DNA from 3 places in the Modicisalibacter sp. genome. Region 3 is predicted to be linked to each of the others. Evidence: predicted binding sites of a transcription regulator. Region 3 holds the regulator's gene; each other region holds the start of a gene.
What was found. Region 3 encodes LexA, which represses DNA repair genes until DNA is damaged. Its sites were predicted from a motif close to TACTGTNTANNTANACAGTA; they were not measured.
Positions count from the first base shown of each region.

Region 1 (2,268 bases), on a different contig from region 3:
TGGCCTGACGCTGGGAATCGTTGAAGTAGGCCGGCACGGTGATCACCGCTTCGGTCACGTCCTCACCGAGGTAATCCTCGGCGGTCTTCTTCATCTTCTTCAGCACCTCGGCGCTGACCTGCGGCGGAGCCAGCTTCTTGCCCTTCACCTCGACCCAGGCGTCGCCGTTGTCGGCCTCGGCGATCTTGTAGGGCACCATCTTGATGTCCTTCTGGACCACGTCGTCCTGGAAGCGACGGCCGATCAGGCGCTTGATGGCGTAAAGCGTGTTGCTCGGGTTGGTCACCGCCTGGCGCTTGGCGGCCTGGCCGACCAGCGTCTCGCCGTCATCGGTGTAGGCGATGATCGACGGCGTGGTGCGTGCGCCTTCGGCGTTCTCGATGACCTTCGGCTTGTCGCCGTCGAGCACGGCTACGCAGGAGTTGGTCGTCCCCAGGTCAATACCAATGATGCGTCCCATATAAACACCTCGAAGAATCGTTGCTTGCTGTTCGGAGCGGCTGTGCCGCGTCTTTGTCGTCTATGTGGGGGCTCGGCGGCGCCTTTCAAGGGCCGGCCCGTCGGTTCAGCCCGCGGCCTGGCTGACCACCACCATGGCCGGGCGAACCAGGCGGCCGTTGAGCAGGTAGCCCTTCTGCATGACGTCGATCACGGTATTGGGCTCCACCTCGGCGTTGGGCACCATGGCCATGGCCTCGTGATACTGCGGGTCGAACGGTTCGCCCTGCGGTTCGACGGCTTCGACGCCGAACTTGGCCAGCACGTCGAGCTGCAGCTTGAGGGTCATCGACACGCCTTCGCGGTGCGCCTCGCTGGCGTCCTCGCCCATCGACTCCAGCGCCTTTTCCAGGCTGTCGACCACCGGCAGCAGTTCCTTGACGAACTTCTCGAGGGCGAACTTGCGCGCCTTCTCGACATCCTGCTCGGCACGCCGCCGCACGTTCTGGGCCTCGGCGGCGGCCCGCATCGACTGGTCCTTGGCATCGGCCAGCGCCTGCTCGAGCTCCTCGACCTTGGCCGCCAGGATCTCCGCTTCCGGATCGGCCATCGCCTCGGCGTCGGCGGCCGCGTCCTCACCGGCATCGGCCGCGTCGAGCTGGCCCTCGAGCGGCTCGTCCTGTGGCTCGGCGCCCTGTTCGGCGCGTTGCAGTTCCTCGTCCAGCGGCGTCTGTGGGTCTTTGGCCATGTCGCTCTCCTGAGAAAAGTCGCCCCGCGACCGCGCCGCGGCCGCCGGGAGTGATCGATTGCCCTCGTATATGGGGATGACCGCGACAATCTCAAGGCGCTCGGCGGGGTTCGTGGCGGTGGATTGCAGGGCACCCGGTGCTACTGTATAAACACACAGACCCTTGTCGTGCCGATTCCCGTTTCAGGAGGTGGCCATGCTGGTGCAACTCGCCGTTCGCGACTTTGCCATCGTCGAGCGTCTCGAACTCGACCTCGGCGGTGGCATGACCGCCATCACCGGCGAGACCGGCGCCGGCAAGTCGATCCTGCTCGACGCTCTGGGCCTGTGCCTGGGCGAGCGGGCCGATGCCGCCAGCGTTCGCCACGGCACCCGGCAGGCCGATCTCAGCGCGCGCTTCGACATCCAGCGCCTGCCGGCCGCCCGCGCCTGGCTGGACGCTCGCGAACTGCCCGCGGACGACTGCCTGCTGCGCCGGGTTGTCACCAGTGCCGGCCGCTCCAAGGCATGGATCAACGGCCAGCCCTGCACCATCGCCGATCTCAAGGCCCTCGGCGAGACCCTGATCGAGATCCACGGCCAGCATGCCCATCAGGCGTTGCTGCGCGAGGACACCCATCGCCGCCTGCTCGACGATTTCGCCGGGCTGGGCGCCGATGTGGCCACCCTCGGCGAGACCTTCCGTCACTGGCAGGCCCTGCGGCGTCGGCTCAAGCAACTGGCCGATACCAGCGATGAACTGCAGGCTCGCCGCCAGTTGCTGCGCTATCAGGTCGAGGAACTGGATCAACTGGCCCTGGCGGAAGGGGAGCTGGCCGCGCTGGAACGCGAACAGGCCACGCTGGCCAACGCCGAGCAGATCATCGGCGATACCCAATTCGCCGTCGACTGTTGCGAGCATGACGACGGCGGCGCGCTGAACCTGCTGCACCAGGCCCTGACACGCCTCGAGGCCCTGCCCGGCAGCGATCAGGGCGCAATGGCCGAGGCGCGCGGCATGCTCGGCGAGGCACGCATCCAGATCGAGGAGGCCGCGCGCGAGCTGCGCCACGTCGCCGATGCCACCGAACTCGACCCCGAGC
Region 1 is NZ_JBSREH010000035.1:51,791-54,058, forward strand. It holds gene dnaK (molecular chaperone DnaK) at 1-460, opposite strand, end outside; gene grpE (nucleotide exchange factor GrpE) at 566-1,186, opposite strand; gene recN (DNA repair protein RecN) at 1,383-2,268, shown strand, end outside.
Region 1: a site for LexA is predicted at 1,328-1,347, ahead of recN (DNA repair protein RecN). Genes of this name have one in related genera too.

Region 2 (2,268 bases), on a different contig from region 3:
GGCCTGCAGGATCAGCCGACTGTCGTCGGTGGGGCGCGCCAACTCGACGATCAGGCTCGGCGCATATTGCGGCAGATCCGGGCGGTGCGGAGGTGTTCGTAGGAACACTTGCACCGCCCGGCACAGGCTGCGCTGTTGGCGCAATTTTTCCGCGCCACGCTGGGCGTGCTGGCGAATCGCCTCGCGCAGCTCGCGGAGTTCATGGGTCAGCCGGCCGAAGCTGCGGGAAGTCATGATCCGCTGCCTGGAGGCATCGGTGGCGTTCATCTCGATGGCCGGGATGCCGCGCAGTTCCAGCACGGTCCGCTCGAGGGGGGTGCCGAAACGGCGGCGAATGTATCGGGCCTCCGCCTGGCGCAGGTCCGCGGCGGTGCGGATACCCACCAGGGGCAGTCGTTCCGCCAACCGGCGGCCGACGCCCCAGATTTCGCCCGGCGGTGTGCGCTGGAGAAGTTCCCGCGTTTCCGGACCATCGGCGGTGAGCCGCAACACACCGTGGCCGCCGGAGTGTGCCTTGGCGGCACGATTGGCCAGCTTGGCCAGGGTGCGAGTGGGCGCGATGCCCACGGAAACTGGAATGCCGGTGTACTGGCGCACCCGGTGGTGCAGGGTGTGGGCCAGGGCGAGGGTGCCTTCGGCATCGAGGCCGTCGAAGCGCACGAACATCTCGTCGATCGAGTAGGGCTCCACCCGCGGGGCAGACTCCTCCAGAACCGCCTGTACCCGGGCGGACATGTCCCCGTAAAGCTCATAGTTGGACGAGAGCAGCACCACGCCGTGACGCCTCGCCAGGGGCTGGAGCTGGAAGGCCGGCGTGCCCATCCTGACGCCCAGCGCCTTGAGTTCCTCCGATCGGGCGATGACGCAACCATCGTTGTTGGAGAGCACCCCCACCGGGACGCCTTCCAGATTGGGCTGGAAGACCCGCTCGCAACTGACATAGAAGTTGTTGCAGTCGACGAGACCGATCATGCGCACCTCACACCGGGTACTGGTGAATCACGGAGCGAATCACGCCCCAGATCCGGCATTCGTGCCCGGCCAGCGGGATCGGCGCATAGCGCGGATTGCCGGAAACGAGGCAGGGGCGGCCGCCATGCACTTCGTAACGCTTGACGATGACCTCGCCGTCGACGAGCGCGGCCACCATGTGGCCGGGGCGCGGGTCCAGCGAGCGGTCGATGATCAGCAGGTCACCGTCGTGCATGCCGAAGTCCTCCATGCTGTCGCCGCTCACGCGCATGAAGAAGGTGGCGCTGGGGCGCTTGATCAGGTGCTCGTTGAGATCGAGCCGATCACTCGTGTAGTCCTGGGCCGGCGAGGGGAAGCCGCTGAGGCCGGCGCGTATGCGGATTTCGGGGAAGGGGAGTGCGAGCGGCATGGCCGGTTGCCGGGGCTGATGGAAGGCGTGTTGCGACATGGCCGGATCCCTGAGGTATGGTTTCTGTATTTATATACAGTATTCAGTGAAAGGTCCGTCATGGCAAATTCGCCGATGCGGAAATGCATGTTTTCAGGCGTGGTGTTGTCGGCAATCGCTTACACGTCGTATGGAGTCTGGCTGATGGGCAGTCTGGAACGCGAGGCCTACATTGAAATCGACAGGTAACAGTCCCTGTCTTGACCCCAACGCATTGTATGGCCCCGCCGTCCGGTGGGGCCTTTTTTGTTTGCGGCGTGCGTTAGCCGAAAAAGCCATTGCTGCCGAGCGTGTCAAGACCCGCCGCCTGGGGCGCTGACTCAGAGTGTTGGCGTGTCGCCCGTTACCAGCGACGCGACACGCCGCTCCCGCTCGGCGCGGCGCAACATGCGCAGCCGCGAGCGAATCTCGTCGCGCTCCAGGTAGCAGCCCTGCAGCCAGCGCTGCCCCGAGTCGCCCGCAAAGGCGTCGCGGGCATGCAGCAGCCGCCGGTTGTCGAAGATCACCAGGTCGCCGGGGTGGTAGGTGAAGCGCATGGCAAAATGCGGTTCATGCAGCATCCGTTGCAGGGTGGTCAATGCCGCGTAGGCTGGTTCCACGTCATCGAACGGCGCCATCAGCGGCCCGCGCAGGAAATCGGCGATGCGTACCTCGCTCAGTCGGCCGCTGTCGTCGCGCCGGATCATCGGCGCGTACCAGACGTAGTCGCTGGTGCGGGCGGTGTTGGCGTAGCACCACTTGACGCGGGTCAGCGTCTCGAAGGCATACGGGTCACGCTCCCGCAGGGCCTCGGCGACCGCGAAGCCGTCCATCATCACCGCCTGGCCGCCGGCGACGCTGTTTTCCAG
Region 2 is NZ_JBSREH010000041.1:4,041-6,308, forward strand. It holds gene ACTCB7_RS12120 (Y-family DNA polymerase) at 1-972, opposite strand, end outside; gene ACTCB7_RS12125 (LexA family protein) at 980-1,420, opposite strand; gene ACTCB7_RS12130 (TauD/TfdA family dioxygenase) at 1,741-2,268, opposite strand, start outside.
Region 2: a site for LexA is predicted at 1,443-1,462, ahead of ACTCB7_RS12125 (LexA family protein). Genes of this name have one in related genera too.

Region 3 (2,268 bases):
CGCACCAGTTCGGTGAAGCGGGTGAAGACGCTGCCGTAGTGCTGCTGAATATAGCCGCGCAGGTGCCCCTGGGCCTGGGTGTAGGCCAGCCCCAGCAGCCGCATGAAGACCTTGAGACTGTTGCGCTCGGCGGGCACTTCCAGCACCGTCCGCGCCATGCTCTCCAGCAACACTTCGAGCGGGATCGGGCGGCCATCGTACTCCCGCTCGAGCGCGTCCAGGGTTGCATGGAAACGCTCGGTGAAGGGATCCAGGTAACGTGCGAACACGGCCTGGATCAGCGCCTTCTTGGAGCCGAAATGGTAGTTCACGGCCGCGAGATTGACCTTGGCCTTGCTGGTGATGGTGCGCAACGACGTCTCGGCAAAGCCGCGCTCGGCGAACAGCACTTCGGCGGTGTTGAGAATGCGAGTCACCGTGTCGGTCTGAGCCATGCTATATCCCTGCCTGCTGATAAACGGCTGTTTGAAACGTTATTGGAATTCTACTCGGCTTACCAAAAGACAACAATCCGTGGCGTTTCAAACACGCTCGCGCGGCCCCGCGCCTCACCGCTCGCAATTACTGGATACAATGCCATGCTGTATACTTAGCCACATACTCACATCGCCAGCGACCAGCGGAGGCCGCATGACCCGCTCTCTCACCCCGCGCCAGCAGAATGTCTATGACTTCATCGTCAAGACCATGAACGAGCTGGGTTATCCGCCGACCCGCGCCGAGATCGCCCGGGCGTTGGGCTTTCGCTCGCCCAACGCCGCCGAGGAACACCTTCGCGCGCTGAAGCGCAAGGGCGTGATCCGCATGATTCCGGGCACGTCGCGCGGCATTCGCCTGCCGCCACAGGAGGCGGAAGCCGCCCCCGACGGCGAGCCGGGCCTGCCCGTCATCGGCGAAGTCGCCGCCGGCAGCCCGATCCTCGCGGCCGCCCACATCGACCGCTACTGTCCGCTGTCCCCCGACTTCTTCTCGCCCCGCGCCGACTACCTGCTGCGCGTGCGCGGCCTGTCGATGCGCGACGTGGGAATCCTCGAGGGCGATCTGCTCGCGGTACACCGCACCAATCGCGTTCGCGACGGCCAGATCGTGGTCGCCCGGCTGGAGGATGACGTTACCGTCAAGCGCTTCCAACGCCGGGGTCATCACGTGACCCTGCTGCCCGAGAACACCGATTTCGACCCGATCGAACTCGACCTGCGCCAGGACTCTCTGGAAATCGAAGGCATCGGCGTCGGCGTCATCCGTGGCGGCAACGGCCAGGCGCTCAACTGAGTCGCGAGCCCCGCGCATGCGCAAGATCCTGCATGCCGACTGCGACTGCTTCTATGCCGCGATCGAGATGCGCGACAATCCCGCGCTGCGCGACATCCCGCTGGCGATCGGCGGCACGGCGGCCCAGCGCGGCGTCATCGCCACCTGCAACTATCCGGCGCGCGCCTTCGGCATCCACTCGGCGATGCCCACGGCACGTGCCCTGCGGCTGTGCCCGGACCTGACCCTGCTGCCACCGGACTTTCCCCGCTACCGCGAGGTGTCCGAACGCATTCAGGCGATCTTCCGCGAGCTGACGCCACGAATCGAGCCACTTTCGCTCGACGAGGCCTATCTCGACGTCAGCGAGGTCCGTCGTTTCCGGGGCAGCGCCACCTGGATGGCCCGCTGGCTCAAGGAGGAAACGCGCCGGCGCACCGGCATCACGCTCTCGGTGGGCGTGGCGCCCAGCAAGTTTCTCGCCAAGATCGCCAGTGACTGGGACAAGCCCGACGGCCTGACAGTCATCCCCCCGGAGGCCGTCGAGAACTTCATCACCGAGCTTCCGGTGGACCGGCTTCACGGCGTGGGGCCGGCCACCGCGGCCCGGCTGGCGGCGCTGAACATCGCGACCTGCGCCGACCTGCGGAGCTGGTCGCGGGAGGCGCTCGTCGACCACTTCGGCAAGTTCGGCCAGCGGCTTCACGAGCTAGCCCGTGGCATTGACGACCGACCGGTAAAGACCGAACGCGAGCGCAAGTCGATCAGCGCCGAGACCACCTTCCATCAGGACCTGCCGGACCTCGCGGCCTGCCGGGCGGCCCTGCCTCCACTGATCGAGCGGCTACGGGCACGCCTGGCACGTCACGGCGATCCGGCGATCAAGGGCAGCTTCATCAAGGTCCGTTTCGATGACTTCACGCTGACCACCCTCGAGGCCGCCGGCGCCCAGATGGACACCGAGCATTTCGCGACACTGCTCGAGGCGGCCTGGCAGCGCGGCGCCCGCCCGGTGCG
Region 3 is NZ_JBSREH010000025.1:78,104-80,371, reverse strand. It holds gene ACTCB7_RS08650 (TetR/AcrR family transcriptional regulator) at 1-434, opposite strand, end outside; gene lexA (transcriptional repressor LexA) at 631-1,272, shown strand; gene dinB (DNA polymerase IV) at 1,289-2,268, shown strand, end outside.